2 regions of the Devosia sp. LjRoot3 genome follow, and region 1 is predicted to be linked to the other one. Evidence: riboswitches for the same ligand, from Rfam matches in the RefSeq annotation. Region 1 holds a riboswitch; the other holds the start of a gene.
The links. Region 1 has a riboswitch for thiamine pyrophosphate ahead of thiB (thiamine ABC transporter substrate binding subunit). Riboswitches for the same ligand answer to the same signal wherever they lie in the genome.
Positions count from the first base shown of each region.

Region 1 (7,251 bases):
ACGATCACGGCACCTATCCCTTCGTGACCTCGTCCAATACCGTTGCCGGCCAGGCAGCAGCCGGTTCGGGCCTTGGCCCCACGGCCATTGGCTATGTGCTGGGGATCACCAAGGCCTATACGACCCGCGTTGGCGAAGGCCCGTTCCCCTGCGAACTCGATGATGAGATCGGCAGGCATCTGGCGACCGTCGGCAAGGAAGTCGGCGTCAATACCGGTCGCCCCCGCCGCTGCGGTTGGTTCGACGCCGTGTTGGTGCGTCAGACGGTGAAAACCTCTGGCATTACCGGCATCGCGCTGACTAAACTCGACGTGCTCGATGGTCTGAAAGAGATCAAGGTCTGCGTCGGCTATGAGCTTGATGGATCACGGGTTGATTATTTGCCTGCCTCAATGGGGGCGCAAGCTCGCGTTAAGCCGATCTATGAGACACTCGAAGGCTGGTCGGAAACGACGGCCGGAGCGCGCTCCTGGGCCGAGCTGCCGGCCCAGGCCGTGAAGTATGTTCGCTATATCGAAGAGCTGATCGGGGCCCCGGTCGCGCTTCTGTCTACCAGCCCGGAACGCGCGGATACCATCTTGGTGGTTGACCCGTTCCAAGATTGATAAACTTTGCTAAAAGACGTCGCTGCAATTGTGAGTACCCAGTAGCCTATGGCGGACTATAAGGAGCTGTTGCGCCGAGCGATCTCGGCGCTGCCGGAGAACAATGGGGCTGCGCGGCGCGCAGTTTACGAAAAGGCGCGCGCGGCTCTCGTCGGTCAATTGCGGGCTATCCAGCCCCCTTTGCCTGCTCGCGAGATTACGCAGCACCGGCTGCAGCTCGAAGATTGTATCCGCCAGGTCGAACAGGAAGCCAGCGAAGCCGTGATCAGCTTGGGGCGCGATGCATTGTTTGCGTCGCGTCCACCGGTCGCCGCTGCACCCGCCCCATCGGCCCCGCCTCCGCGCGCGCCCGAACCGGTGCCCGCGGTGGAAATCCAGTCCGCGCCGGCGGTGGAACCTCAGCCCGTTGTTCCCGAACCTGTTCAGGTTGTGGCGCCCAGGCCGATCGAACAGCCTGCGCCGCAGGTAGTTGAAGCCGAAGCAGAGCCTGAATCGGACGAATTGCCTGCTGATGTCGTCCCGACCGAAGCGGTCGAAGACGACGAAGGCCCGCTCTCGATCGAAGAGATCATCGGTCAGGCTGCAAGCGTCAGCGGTGCCCAGGTGGAGCCGGTCGTGGCTCCGCTCGTCGTCAAAGACGAAGCCATTGCCAAGCCGGTGGCGCCGGTTGCCGTGGAAGAGGTCCCCTCTCCCAGCGCCAATGCGCCGGTTCCGCTCAAGCGCCCGAGCATCCTGCCCCGTCGCGACGCCGCTGCTGTTGTCAGCACCGCCGCCAATGGCGGTTTTAACGCGCAGCCGGTCATGGCGCGTGTCGAACCCTCCATGGGGTCGGCTTCTGCACTGGCCCGTCAGACTGTCGTCGAGCCCGAAATTAGCGTCGTCGAACCGCAGGTCGAAACCGCCCTGTCGAGCGTTAGGGAAGTCGAGGTCGAGCCCGACGACACGCGTGAAGCCGAAGGCGCCATCGAACGGGCCATAGAAACGCTCGATCGCGAAGCCCGCGGCGAGCCGACTGAAATGTTGCCCGAGCGCGAAACTCGGGCGCCTATTCAAGAAAATCTTGCTGACGAGAACGCTGACCCCAGCGCTTTCGACACAGCCGAAAGCGATCGCCGCTCCGGCGCCGGCATGACGATTTTCCTTATCGTCTTTGCTCTTCTCCTCGTCGGTGCCGGTGGCGCAGGCTTCTGGGCCTGGCGCGAGGGCTATGTCGATCTCGACCAGATGTTCGGTCGTACCGAAGCGGCCGTGACCGAAACCGCAGACGCGCCCACCCCCACGACACCGACGCTCGATGCGCCGGCCGCGCCTGACACCACGACCGGCCCGGGCAATACGGCGACCACCACGACCAGCGAGCCGACCACGGCCATCGAAGGTATCGATCTTGACGAACGGCTGGAGCCGACGCCGGAGGCGGTGACGCCGAGCGGCACCGAGACCGTGCTGCCCTCGATCAATGGGGGAGAGAACAAGACCGAGGAGCGCCTTTCGGGCGCCGATACCAGCATCGCGGCGACCAATGATCCGGCCAATAGTGTCGACCCGGCAGTGCTCGCCGGCAGCCAGTCGCTGCTGCTCGAGGCTTCGGCTGATGGCCGTACCGGCGCCGTGCCCTTCTCGGGCACGGTCGAATGGACCAAGGGTGAGGATGAGCTTGGCCTGCCGACGCTGATCGGCGAGGCCAGCATTCCGGCGCGCAATCTCAATGTCTCAGTCACGATCCGCAAGAATGGCGATCCGAGCCTGCCGGCCAGCCACCTGATGGAAGTCAATTTCGACGTCAACGACACCTTTGTCGGTGGCGCGATTTCGAGCCTGCCGGGCGTGCTGCTCAAGAATGAAGAACTTGTGCCGGGCACGCCGCTGGTCGGCGCCTCGGCCCGCGTCATGGGCAATAGCTTCCTCTTCGCACTGTCGGCCTCGCCCGATGATCAGACGACCAATTCGCAGCTTCTGGAATCGCGCCGCTGGCTCGATCTTGCCATTGTCTATGGCACGGGCCGCAACGCCATCCTGACGCTCGAAAAGGATTCCGATGCGCAGGCACTGTTCAACGAAGTTTTTGCCGCCTGGGCGCAGTGATCAGGCCGGCGTGAGCCGGCCTTCCGCCAAGCGATAGCGGCGCGTTGCAAGCGCCGCTATATCGTCCTCGTGATGGCTCACGAGGATGGTGTGCCAGCCTTCGCTCTGCGTCAGTTCGCCCACCAGCGCGCGAATAACTTTTCGCGTGTCGTCATCGAGCGCTGAAAAAGGTTCGTCCAGCAGCAGGATGGCGCGGTGGCGCAGTAGCGTGCGAGCCAAAGCCACGCGCTGCTTTTGTCCGCCCGAAAGCGTTGCCGCGGTCTGATCGGCAAGACCTTCCAGCCCGACGCGCGCCAAAACCTCTTCGACGCGTTGCCGGCCTTCGGCCTTGGCCGTGCCCTTTGGCAGGCCAAGGGCGACGTTCTCGCGCGCGCTCAGATGGTCGAAAAGATTGTCCGATTGCAGCAGCAGCGACAGTGGCCGCGTTTCCGGTGGCAGCGGCAGCAGGTCGACGCCGTCGAGCGTCAGCGTGCCGCTCTTCGGCGTCAAAAAACCGGCGATGAGGTCGAGCAGTGTCGACTTGCCCGAGCCGCTCGCCCCGGAAATGGCCGTGATGGAGCCAGCCTCGGCCTCGAAGGAGAAGTCATAGGTCTGCGCCCCTTTTCCATAGGCGAAGGCGAGGTGCTCAGCGCGAAGCATGGGCGATCCTTTCAAAGAGGCGCGGCAGGCCGACAAAGGCGAGAATGGTGCCGATCAGCAAAATGGCGGCGATGGCAGCGGCGTCATTGCTGCGATAGGCACCGAGGGCGCGGAACATCATCAGCGGCAGGGTCTGGAAATCCTGCGTTCCGAATAGGGCTATCACCCCAAGATCACCGAGCGAGAAGCAGAAGGCGAGCGCGAGCATGAGCCCGATGTCTTTGCCGAGCAGCGGATATTCGACCCGCCAGAACTGCTGCCAGCCGGAAAGTCCCAGCGAGCGAATGAGTTTTCCGCGCGCGCGTACCATGGCATCGAGCGGCGGGCCGAGCGTTGCGACGGCAAAGGGCAAAGCAAGGAGGCTATTGGCTATGATCACCACAACTGGCGCGGCTTGTGCTGGCGCCACCCCCAGATTGCGCACGATGAGGAAGAAGCCGAGCGAGAGCACCACGGCGGGCACGGCGAGATAGGCAAAGCTCGGCGTGCCGAGCAGAATGCGCACCGGCCTTGCCGCGCTCGCCGCACGCCCCAGTGTCAGAGCAAGTGCGAGCAGCAGGGTCAGTACGGCCGAAGTGCTACCGATGAGGAGGCTCGTTCCCAGCGCCCACCAGAATGTCGATTGCGCCAGAACCCGGCCAAAACCGGAGACAATGCCGTCGATCAGCACCGAGAGTAGGGGCAGGGCAAAGCCCACCGTGGCCAGCAACAGAACCAACCATTGCAGCGCCTGCGCCGGGACCGCATCCCGCCAGCTCGGCGCGACCGAGCGGCCATGCACGCTGACGACGGGCGTGCTGGCCGAGGCCAGCAGGATGACCACGGCGCATACCGCGATCTGGGTCAGTGCCAGACGCACGGCGCCGACGAGATCGAAATCGAGCCGAACGGCAGAATAGATGGCGACTTCCAGCGTCTGATTGGCCGGCCCGCCGCCGAGCAGCAGGACGATGGGAAAGCTGGTGAAAGCGAGAAGAAAGATGATGGCGCCAAGCCCCGGCAGGCTCGAACGCATGGCGGGCCAGTCGATGAGGGCAAAGCGTTGCGTTGCCGAGAGCGCAAGAGATTGCCCGACCTTCAATCGCGTCGCCGGAATGGCATCGAGCCGCGCCAAAAGAATACGCGCGGCAAAGGCGCCATCGAGAATGACGTGGGCGAGCAGAATGCCCGAAAGCCCGAAGGCGGGATTGCCGAGCGAAAAGCCGAACAGGGCCTCACTTGTCTGATTGATCCAGCCATTGCGCCCCCAGATGGAGAGGAGGCCAAAGGCCACAACCATGCCGGGTGTGACGATGGCGGCGGCAAAGAGCCCGACGACGAGATCACGACCGGGAAAGCGCAACCGGTTCAGCGCCCAGGCCAGCGCAGTGCCGACGGTGAGCGACAGCACGGTCGTCAGTCCCGCCTGAATGGCGGTCATGCGCAGGAGATGAGGGATGTCCACGCGGGAAACCGAACTGGGTTCGGTGGCGGCATCGAGAATCGCCCAGAGCACTGCCGCGATCAGGCCGGCAATGGCGATGGCGAGAACGCTTGAAACGACAATGCGGGCGCGGCGGGGCGGAAGGGTCAGCATTTCTGGTCGCACGCGCCGGCGGGCACCCTCCCCCTTGCGGGGAGGGCTGGGGAGGGGGACGGGAGCCACGATGGTGCCGTGCTTGCCGCCACCCCCTCCCAACCTCCCCCGTCAAGGGGGAGGTGCTGCATCGTGCTTGTGGCCTGCATCTTTGCCTACTGAACCGCCGCCAGCATCTCGTCGATCCAGGCGGAGGAATTAGCCAAAATATCCTCATCGCTCAGGCGCAGGGTCTTTTCCGGCTGCGGCAGGGTGGCAAAGGCGGGATTGAGATCGGCACCGAGATCAACAACCGGGAACATCCAGTTGGTCGTCGGGATGATCTTCTGGCCCTCGGGCGAGGCGAACCAGGCGAGGAATTGCTTGGCCAGTTCCTGCTGGTCCGAAGACTTCAAAACGCCGGCTACTTCGATCTGCGGATAGTGCCCCTCTTCGAACAGCGCCGCCTTGATGGTCTCATCCTTGTCTTCGATGATGTGATAGCCGGGCGAGGTCGTGTAGGAGAGCGCCATATCGGCTTCGCCATCGAGGAAGAGCGAATAGCTCTCGCTCCATTCGCGCGTCACGGTGAGGATGTGCGGCTTGAGGCCGGCCCAGATTTCAGAGGCGCGATCGCCATAGGCGGCCTTGATCCAGAGCACGAGCCCGAGACCGGGCGTCGCCGAACGCGGATCCTGCACCACGATCTTGAAATCTTCCGGCATGGCGATCAGCTCTTCGAACGACTTTGGCGGCGTTGCCGTCCGGTCCGTGTCGTACATGAAGGCAAAGTGCGAGTAATCGAACGGCACGAATTGCGCATCGGTCCAGGCTTCGGGCAGCGCCAGCCTATCGAGCGTCAGGCCGTGGTCGGCGAAGAGCCCGGTCGCGCGCGCTTCCCCAGCAATGGCGGTATCGAGACCAACGATGAGATCGGCTTCCGTCGTCGCGCCTTCGAGCTGCACGCGGCGCAGCGTACCGATGGAACTATCGGCAGCGACCCAGTTCAGCTTGCAGCCGCAGACCGGCTCGAACGCGGCCGAAAGCTGCGGCCCGGGGCCCCACTCGGCGGCAAAGCCGTCATAGGTGTAGATGGTGAGCGTGGGCACGTCCTGCGCATGTGCAGAAACAGCAGACAATCCAATAAGGACCGCAAGCGCCATGGAGGTGGACTTGACCATTTGGTCATCCCTTCAACGGTTGCGGCCATGGGAGAAGGGTATGTGTCAATGGGAAGAGCACGAAAAGGCACCCTTGCCATCTCGAACTTCCTCCGCCAGCATGACCTGGTTCAGGTTCAATGGGTAACTCTCAGCTCCGGCAGCTATCCGGAACACCCCAGCGAGACGGGTCGGACCTTATTGAGAGAAATGTGACAGTGCAAGTGACTTCAGAACGCGAGCCCAATGGGTCGCCGCTGGTCTTTGATCGCCCCCTCGCCATTGTCGGCGGCGGCACGGTGGACGGCGCTTTGCTTCGCGAATTGGCCGAAAAAGGGGTGGTGTTGATCGGGGCCGATGGCGGCGCCGACACGATCGATGCGGCGGGCCTTTTGCCCGATGCCATCATCGGCGATCTCGATTCGCTGACGAACCGCGCCGGCTGGGAAAGCCGCACGCGCGTCATCCACATCCCCGAACAAATCACCACCGATTTCCAGAAGGCCCTCTATTCAACCGAGGCGCCTGTCACCCTTGCGCTCGGCATGACCGGCAAGCGCCTCGACCACACCCTCGCCGCCCTCAGCGCCGTGCTGCAATATGCACCAAGCCGCCGGCTCATGCTGGTCGACGAGGTCGATGTGGCGCTCGCCGTTACCGGGCCCATTGCCTTTGAAGCGGGCAAGCGCGAGCGCGTCTCGATCCACCCGCTGGTGCCCATCCGCTTCCGCAGCTCGACGGGACTTTTCTATCCCATGGATGGCCTGCTGCTGGAGCCTGGCGGCCTCATCGGCACGTCGAACGAGGGGACGGGTGGACCCGTTGAAGTCCTCCCCGAGGATGAGACGCCGTGGCTTCTCATTCTCGCAAAGGAACGCCTCTGGGATCTGATCGGCGCGGTTTGAGTGTCAATAGTGTCCGGCCAGCGTCGCCTTGAACACGTGGCTCTGGCCGGCATTCGACAGGATGCCGTCATAGCTTAGGTCGAACTCCATCTCCTTGACCGTCTTCCAGCCCAACCCGGCTTCGAGGACCAATGCGTCAGTCGCCAGGGGTGCACCGGCGACGGTAAAATTGTCGCCGCTGGCAAAGGCATGGGTGGATTTTGGCGTATCGGCGAAGGCATGCCGCCAGCCGAGGCCGCCACCAAAGCTCACTGTCGAGCCGTCTTCGAGCACCAGTTCGCGCTCGATATCGAGGCCGAGCG
Region 1 covers NZ_CAXUPK020000002.1:288,366-295,616, forward strand. Annotated here, with positions in the region: gene ACSQ2A_RS08510 (adenylosuccinate synthase) at 1-605, shown strand, start outside; gene ACSQ2A_RS08515 (hypothetical protein) at 654-2,690, shown strand; gene ACSQ2A_RS08520 (ATP-binding cassette domain-containing protein) at 2,691-3,329, opposite strand; gene ACSQ2A_RS08525 (thiamine/thiamine pyrophosphate ABC transporter permease ThiP) at 3,316-4,905, opposite strand; gene thiB (thiamine ABC transporter substrate binding subunit) at 5,061-6,065, opposite strand; TPP riboswitch at 6,134-6,235, opposite strand; gene ACSQ2A_RS08535 (thiamine diphosphokinase) at 6,269-6,949, shown strand; gene ACSQ2A_RS08540 (autotransporter outer membrane beta-barrel domain-containing protein) at 6,953-7,251, opposite strand, start outside.

Region 2 (7,251 bases), 310 kb from region 1:
ATTGGCTAGCTTTTTGATGATGAAGACCAGCATTGGCTATTTCCCGTTTGGCAAAGAGAGCTTTGGGACGGCAACCGGGCGCATGGCCAGGCACTGACCGGGATTGCCGGTCATTCCGTCATTTCGGGACGCCATGGCGCTCCCGGCAAAACCCATCTTTTCCTCCATCCTCCAGCGGCCTTCTCCTGACCGCATGGTTGCATCCTTACCGCCGAGCAAACTCGTGTCAATCATATTGTCGACAATTATGCCGACATTATTACCCGCAAGATGCGCGCAAAGAGTTCGGCAATCGGCGCGACAAGACGCGATTGCCCGGCAACACTCAGTCCTTCTGACGAGGAAAGGCGTAGGAATTAGCCTTGGACGTGCGCAGCCCCGCCCCGACCAAAGCCTCGGCTGCCTTGATGGCAACGACGATGCCATCGATAACGACGACGCCAGTGGCCGCGGTCAGTGCATCGGTCATTTCGGACATGCCCGCGCACCCCAACACCACGGCCTCGGCACGGTCCTCGTCGCGGGCCCGTGCGATCTCGGCGAGAAGCAGATCGAAGGCGCGCTCGGGCTCGGCTTCGAGCGTCAGGACTGGCAGATCGATGCAACGGACGCGGCGGCAATGCTGGCTGGCGCCATAGCGCAGCACCAAGTCTTCGATGGCCGGCACGGAGCGCGGCAACGTGGTGATGATGGAAAAGCGCTTGGCGACGACCATGGCCGCCTGAACGGCCGCTTGGCAAATTCCAAGCACGGGCCCGGCGGCATATTCGCGGGCAGCATCGAGGCCGGGATCGTCGAAACAGGCGATGACGGTGGCCTCGGCACCAGCAGCTTCGGCCGCACGAATGTCGGCCAGCATGGCGGGAACCGATAGAGCTTCGTCGGAGAAGCCCTCGATGCTGACGGGGGTGCCGCTACCGGTGCGCGCATCGATCACCGTGCCAGGAGAGGCCACGCGCTGGGCCGTGCGCAGTGCCTGCTCCGTCATTGACGCGGTAGAATTGGGATTAATCAGCAGGATTTGCATGGCTTTGGCATCTATTTCTTTAGGTCCGCCAGCGCGGGAGCTTTGAGGACAAACTGCTGATCAGAGACGATGTAATTGTCGGCATGGAGCCGGGCGATGGGGTGATAGACCTCGGGATTGACGTAGCGCTGCTGCTCGTCGAGGCAATCGGGCCTTATGTGCATGTGCACCACTTCGCCCAGGATGATGACGCGGCGCGGATATTCGATGATGCGCTCGACGCGGCACTCCATGGCGCAGGGGCTGGCGGGCAGATAGACGCAATCGATCTGGGCGCCGGGAGCGGTCTCGGCCTCGGCCAAGGCCAGTTCATCGGTATCAGCATCAACCGGCAGACCGCAGATCAACATGGTCTCGGCCAGGGGCATGTCGACCATATTCACGGTGAACTCGTTGGTGCGGCGGATATTGGCGACCGTGTCCTTCTCCTGCCCGTTGAGGCGCGGCTGGATGCCAAGCGCGACGATCGCCGGATCATGGGAAAAGACATTGAAGAAGCTCATGGGTGCGCCGTTGCTATGGCCGTTCGCGGAACGCGTGGTGACGAGCGCAATAGGGCGCGGGCCCACAAAATTGGTGAGCAGGCGATAGCGGTCCATCGGCTCGAGCGCAGTCAGATCGAATTCCATCGCGGTACTTTCAGTCACGGTCACAAGCGCGTCGCACAAAGTCGACATTATTGTCTACAATAACGGCTTTGATTTATGTGGACCAGATGGAAAAAAGAGTTAGAAGTCACAAGGCAACGCTGTCCGGTCCGCACAAATGGCACCCATAACCGTCGAACACATCGCCGAACGCATCTGGCTCTCCATCGCCGAGCGCCGACTGCGTCCGGGGATGCGCCTGAAAGAGGCGGAGCTTGCGGAAATTTTCGGGGTGAGCCGCGCCCGCATCCGTCAGGTCTTGACGGCTCTCGAGCGCGACGGCCTAGTCAAGACCGAGGCCAACAAGGGCGCCATCGTTGCCGAGCCGAGCGCAGAAGAAGCGCGCGACATTTTCCACATCCGGCGGGAAGTCGAGCAGCGCGTGTTGGCCCGGCTCATCGGCCATCTCGATGCCGAAAAGCTGCTCGACCTCTTCGCGCATGTCGCCAAGGAGCGCGCAGCCAACGCCACCAACGACCAGCGCGAGATCATCAAGCTCTCCGGCGGTTTTCACCTCATGCTGGCCGAAATGGCTGGGGCCGATTTCCTCTGGGGGCTGATGCGCGACCTTGTCAGTCGCACGTCGCTGATCACGGCGGCCTTTCGCGATTCAGACAAATACAATTGCGGACCGGACGAGCACGAAGAGCTGCTGATGCATCTCAAGAACGGCGACCTGCAAAAGGCGCAGCATGCAATGGTCCATCACCTCGAGCATGTCGAAAATGAGCTCAAGCTCTCCGGCAACCTCGACCTCGCCCGCAGCCTCAAGGACGCACTGCTGTAGCTTTCAAAGCGGATAGGTAGGCATGCGAGGGCAAGACCTCATGGGGCAGTCCTGCCCGGCGCCGAGATAGTTGAAATCCTCACTTGCGCGATCGTCCCTGGCTCGCCTATGGTCGCACCATTCCACAGGGGTGCTCCGTAGAGTCGGGGCTGAGATGAAGGCGGCAAGCCTTCGGACCCTACAGCTGATCTGGGTAATACCAGCGGAGCGAGGCGGGCTATGTTCTCTGGCGCACAAATTTCCCTTTATCCGATGGCCGACGATTTCGTCGGCATCATCATGAGTGCCCTTTCGGCGCTTGATCCCTATCGGGATCGCCTGCGCATCGAGACCGATGACGTTTCCACACTTCTCGTCGGGCCGCCGGAAGTCCTGTTCCCGGCCATGCGGGACCTTTTCAGCGCAGCTGCAAGGACTGGTGTTCATTGCACCCTCTCGGCGGCAATTTCACGCGGCTGTCCGGGCGAACCAGATGACGCCATCTGTCAATCGGGGCATTTCGCCGGTCCAATGGCTCCGCTTGCCGAACGTCAGCAAGCTGCTCTGGCCGCAGTTGCCGATGCACCGACAATGAACGTTTTCTCGGTCGCCCAGTTCTCGCTCTACGTCATGGGGCAAGGGAACCACATGGACGAAATTTACGGCTGCATCGACTTCCTGAAAAACTCGGGCACCTTCGAGACGTCCAAGCACTTCTGCACCAAACTCAACGGCGATACCGGCGCCTTGTTTGCCACCCTGGAACAGGCTTTCTGTCGCTTCGGGCCGCCCGAGGGGCATGTCACCATCGATCTCACGGTTTCGGCCAACAGCCCCAGCGCCCGCTAAGCGTTGGAGCCATGATGTCGATCGGATCCGCTCCTTTGCGCGCCATTGCGCGTCTTTCCAGTCATGCTGGTCCGGCCGTGTTGTCGGTTGCCACGCTCGTCCTTGGCTGGGAAGCCTATGTGCACTTCTCGGGTACTTCGCCGACGGCACTGCCGGCGCCTTCGAGAATTCTGCTGCAGGCCTTTGAACAACGCGAGGCACTCGCAAGTCACAGCCTGGCGACGCTCCAGGCCACCACCTTCGGCTTCAGCTGTTCGCTGATTGCCGCATTTATCTTCTCGCTTCTGGTGGACTTCTTCCCGCCACTGCGAAGGGCGCTGTTCCCGGTCTTCATCATCACTCAAACTCTACCATTGATCGCCATCGCCCCGCTGATCGTGCTCTGGTTCGGCTTTGGACTGACGCCCAAGATCGTGCTGGTCGCCCTGGTGACGTTCTTTCCGATGCTGGTGGCGCTGGCACAGGGTTACGCCGCCACCGACCGCGATCTCGAGGCCTTGCTCACCTCCATGGGGGCCTCGCGTTGGCGCATCTTCACCATGGCGCGACTGCCGTCCTCCCTGCCCTATTTCTTCGCCGGCCTGCGGATTTCCATCACCTACGCGGTCGTCGGCGCGATCTTCTCGGAATATGCCGGCGCCGCCAAAGGACTTGGAATCTACATCCTCAATGCCAAGAACAATTTTCGTCCCGACCTGGTGCTGGCCGCTGTTTTCGTCAGCGCGACGGTGACCCTGGCCCTTTTTGGGGCCACGGTTTTAGTCCAACGCGCCGCCATGCCGTGGGCCCGCCCCGGGGAGAGCCGATGAGCACGGCGGGTCTGGAAATGCGGGGTGTGAGTAAGGGCTTCGATGGCAACACCGTGCTGCATGACATAAGTCTCTTCGTGCGCCCGGGTGAGTTCGTCTCCATCGTTGGACCGTCCGGGGCCGGGAAGTCCACAATACTCAATCTGCTGACCGGGGCGTTGGAACCGGATGGCGGCGAGATTCTGTTCGACGGCAGCCCCCTGATACCGGGCCGGCACCGCTTCGCCTTCATGCCGCAACGCGATGCGCTGATGCCTTGGCGTCGCGTCATCGACAACACGACGCTTGGCCTGGAAGTATCCGGTATGTCCCGCAGCGCCGCACGCGACAAAGTCCGTCCACTGTTCGCCGAATTCGGCCTCAATGGCTTCGAGTTCCACTATCCCGCCCAATTGTCAGGCGGGATGCGCCAGCGCGCCGCGCTCTTGCGGACCGTGGTCCAGGGCAAACCCATCCTGCTACTCGACGAACCGTTCGGCGCTCTCGATGCCCTCACCCGCACCCGCATGCAGCGCTGGCTTGCCGAGATGTGGACGCGTCATCGTTGGACCGTGCTCCTGATCACCCACGATGTGCGTGAGGCAACCCTGTTATCCGACCGGGTCTATGTGCTTTCCGCCCGCCCGGCTCAGGTCGACCGCACAATCCAGGTGTCCTTGACACATCCCAGACCCCCTACGGGTTCTGCCGCGCTGGCCGCGATCGAGTCCGAAATCCTGCAAACGCTGTTCAAAGCCGAGGTTTGACCATGCCCCTCTTTCGTCCTACTGCCGCTCTTCTCATTGCTACGTTGGCCACAACTGTGCCCGTCATGGCGCAACCAACGCCGGTAACCATGGCGCTGGATTGGACGCCCAACACCAACCACATCGGCCTCTATGTGGCGGAAGCGAAGGGCTTCTACGATGAAGCTGGTCTGGACGTGCAGATCCTGCCCTATTCGGATACCTCCGCCGCTACCCTCATTGCCAACCGCGTCGCCGATTTTGGTGTTCTCGGGTCCATCGGCCTCTTCATCCAGAAGGCCGCCGGCGCCGATCTGGTTGCAACTTATGCCCTTGTGCAGACGGAAACGGGTCGACTGGTGTTCAATGGCGACCGGCAGGATATCCAAAGCCCCAAGGACCTTGATGGCAAGACCTATGCGGGGTTCGGTGGCGCTTGGGAAGACGTCCTGTTGGGCACAATGATCCGCGATGATGGCGGCAAGGGCGAATATGAGACGGTGACCCTTGGCACCTCGGCCTATGAGGCACTCTACAATGGCGCCGTTGATTTCACCCTTGAAGTTTACACTTGGGAGGGCGTGAAGGCGGAGCGTGACGGTCGCAAACAGCGCGCGTTCCGCTATGCCGATTTCGGGGTGCCCGACCAGCATACGAATTTCATTGGTACCAGTGGCGCCTATCTCGCAGAACACCCAGACACCGCTACGGCCTTCATCGGCGCCACGCAAAAAGGCTATGCCTACGCGGTCGAAAACCCTGATGAGGCGGCCGACATTCTCGTTGCCGCCAATCCCGAGGCAGCCCTCGACCGCGATTTCGTTCGAGCGTCGCTCCAAGCTCTGATCGACGGCCACTACCTCAGGGGCGAAGACGGCGAGGTCGGAACGATCAATGCTGCAAAAATGGAGGCAGTAGGTGAGTTCATTTTCCGGTCAGGCATCCTGAAGGATGGCGAGGGCAAACCGCTAACCGAGGCCCCTGACGTTTCGACCTATTACTCCAACGAATATCTCGCCACTGAGAGGCAGAATGGCGGCGTCGTTTTAGAGAGGAAACCTGGTTAGGTTTGAATCGCAAAGTCGCGAATGTTCTGCCCGTTGAGGTCCTGTTCCTGCTGCTTGGCAGAAATTGCCACCTCCACGCGGTTGCGTGCTTTGAGCTTCTGCATGATCTGCGTCATGTAGTACTTAACAGTCTTCTCACTTAGGTGCAGCTGACAGGCAATCTGCTTATTGGTGTAGCCATGCACAACGTGCGCGACGATGGCCATCTCTCGGGACGTAAGACAGGCCGCCTCGAATGCGGCCGCCGATTTGGCGTGGGCCTTCAGCGACGTCATGACGGAGGCCGCATATTGTTTGGCAACAAACATTTGACCCGCGCCAACCTCACCGATGGCTTCCAAGAGCTCCTCGTAGGGCGAAGTCTTCAAGACAAATCCTAAGGCTCCCGCCTCCAGGGCCCGGATAGCCGAATCCGGACTGCAATAGGCGGTATAGACCAGCATTCTGGTTTCCGGCACGCCTTCCGCGATGGTTGAAATGGCTTGGAACACGTCGCCAGGCATCGAGAGATCGATGATTGCAACATCAGGTTTGGTGCCTGTGACGAGCTCAATCAATTGCGACACATCCGCGGCTTGGCCAACGATGAACGTGTCGGCCTCATTGGCCAAGAGCTCAGCAAGCCCTTGCAGAAAGACAGGGTGGTCATCTGCGAGCGCAATCGTCTTGGCTTGGTGACACGCGGCCTCCATTTACTCCTCCCTGAATGCGCGGGTGATTTGGTCAGTGAATGGTTTGACGAAGTAGGCGATTGCGACCTGTTCCTCGGTTTGGACGAAGACTTCCACGGGCATGCCGGGGACGAGGCCGGTGGGGCCCAGTTGGTCGAGGTCATCGGTGGGGTCGGCCTCGGCGAGGTAATAGCTCTGGCCTGACTGCGGGTCGGTGGTTGCGGCGGCCGAGATGCGGGTGACCAGGCCCGCGATTTCGGGGGTGGTGCGCTGGTTGAAGGCGGAGAAGCGGAGTTTGACGGGTTGCCCGAGGCGGAGCTGGTCGATGTCGTTGGTGGCGACGCGGAACTCGATCTTGAGGTCCGCATCGGTGGGGACGATGGTCATGAGTTTTTCAGCCGGCGTGATGACGCCGCCAAGGGTGGTAACGGAGACCTCGTTGACCGTGCCACTGACCGGAGAGCGGATGATGGTGCGGGCCTGGCGGGCATCGACTTCGGTCAGGCGGTCGGTGAGTTCGGCAAGGCGCGCATCGACGGTGCGCAGCTCGCGCAGCGCCTCCATGCCGCCGGTCTGGTCGATGGCAAGGATCTGCAGCTCGATTTCACTGATGCGGGCATTGGCCCGGGCAATGCCGGCAGCGATCTCGCCTTCGGAGCCCATCATGCGGGCAAGTTCGCGGTCGGTGGC
Region 2 covers NZ_CAXUPK020000002.1:603,197-610,447, reverse strand. Annotated here, with positions in the region: gene ACSQ2A_RS10000 (ABC transporter permease) at 1-33, opposite strand, end outside; gene ACSQ2A_RS09995 (aspartate/glutamate racemase family protein) at 326-1,027, opposite strand; gene ACSQ2A_RS09990 (flavin reductase family protein) at 1,039-1,656, opposite strand; gene ACSQ2A_RS09985 (GntR family transcriptional regulator) at 1,793-2,461, shown strand; TPP riboswitch at 2,578-2,690, shown strand; gene ACSQ2A_RS09980 (YkoF family thiamine/hydroxymethylpyrimidine-binding protein) at 2,681-3,289, shown strand; gene ACSQ2A_RS09975 (ABC transporter permease) at 3,301-4,098, shown strand; gene ACSQ2A_RS09970 (ABC transporter ATP-binding protein) at 4,095-4,844, shown strand; gene ACSQ2A_RS09965 (ABC transporter substrate-binding protein) at 4,910-5,890, shown strand; gene ACSQ2A_RS09960 (LuxR C-terminal-related transcriptional regulator) at 5,887-6,582, opposite strand; gene ACSQ2A_RS09955 (HlyD family type I secretion periplasmic adaptor subunit) at 6,583-7,251, opposite strand, start outside.
Region 2: linked by a shared signal. The riboswitch ahead of ACSQ2A_RS09980 (YkoF family thiamine/hydroxymethylpyrimidine-binding protein) and the one ahead of thiB (thiamine ABC transporter substrate binding subunit) in region 1 are both predicted to bind thiamine pyrophosphate.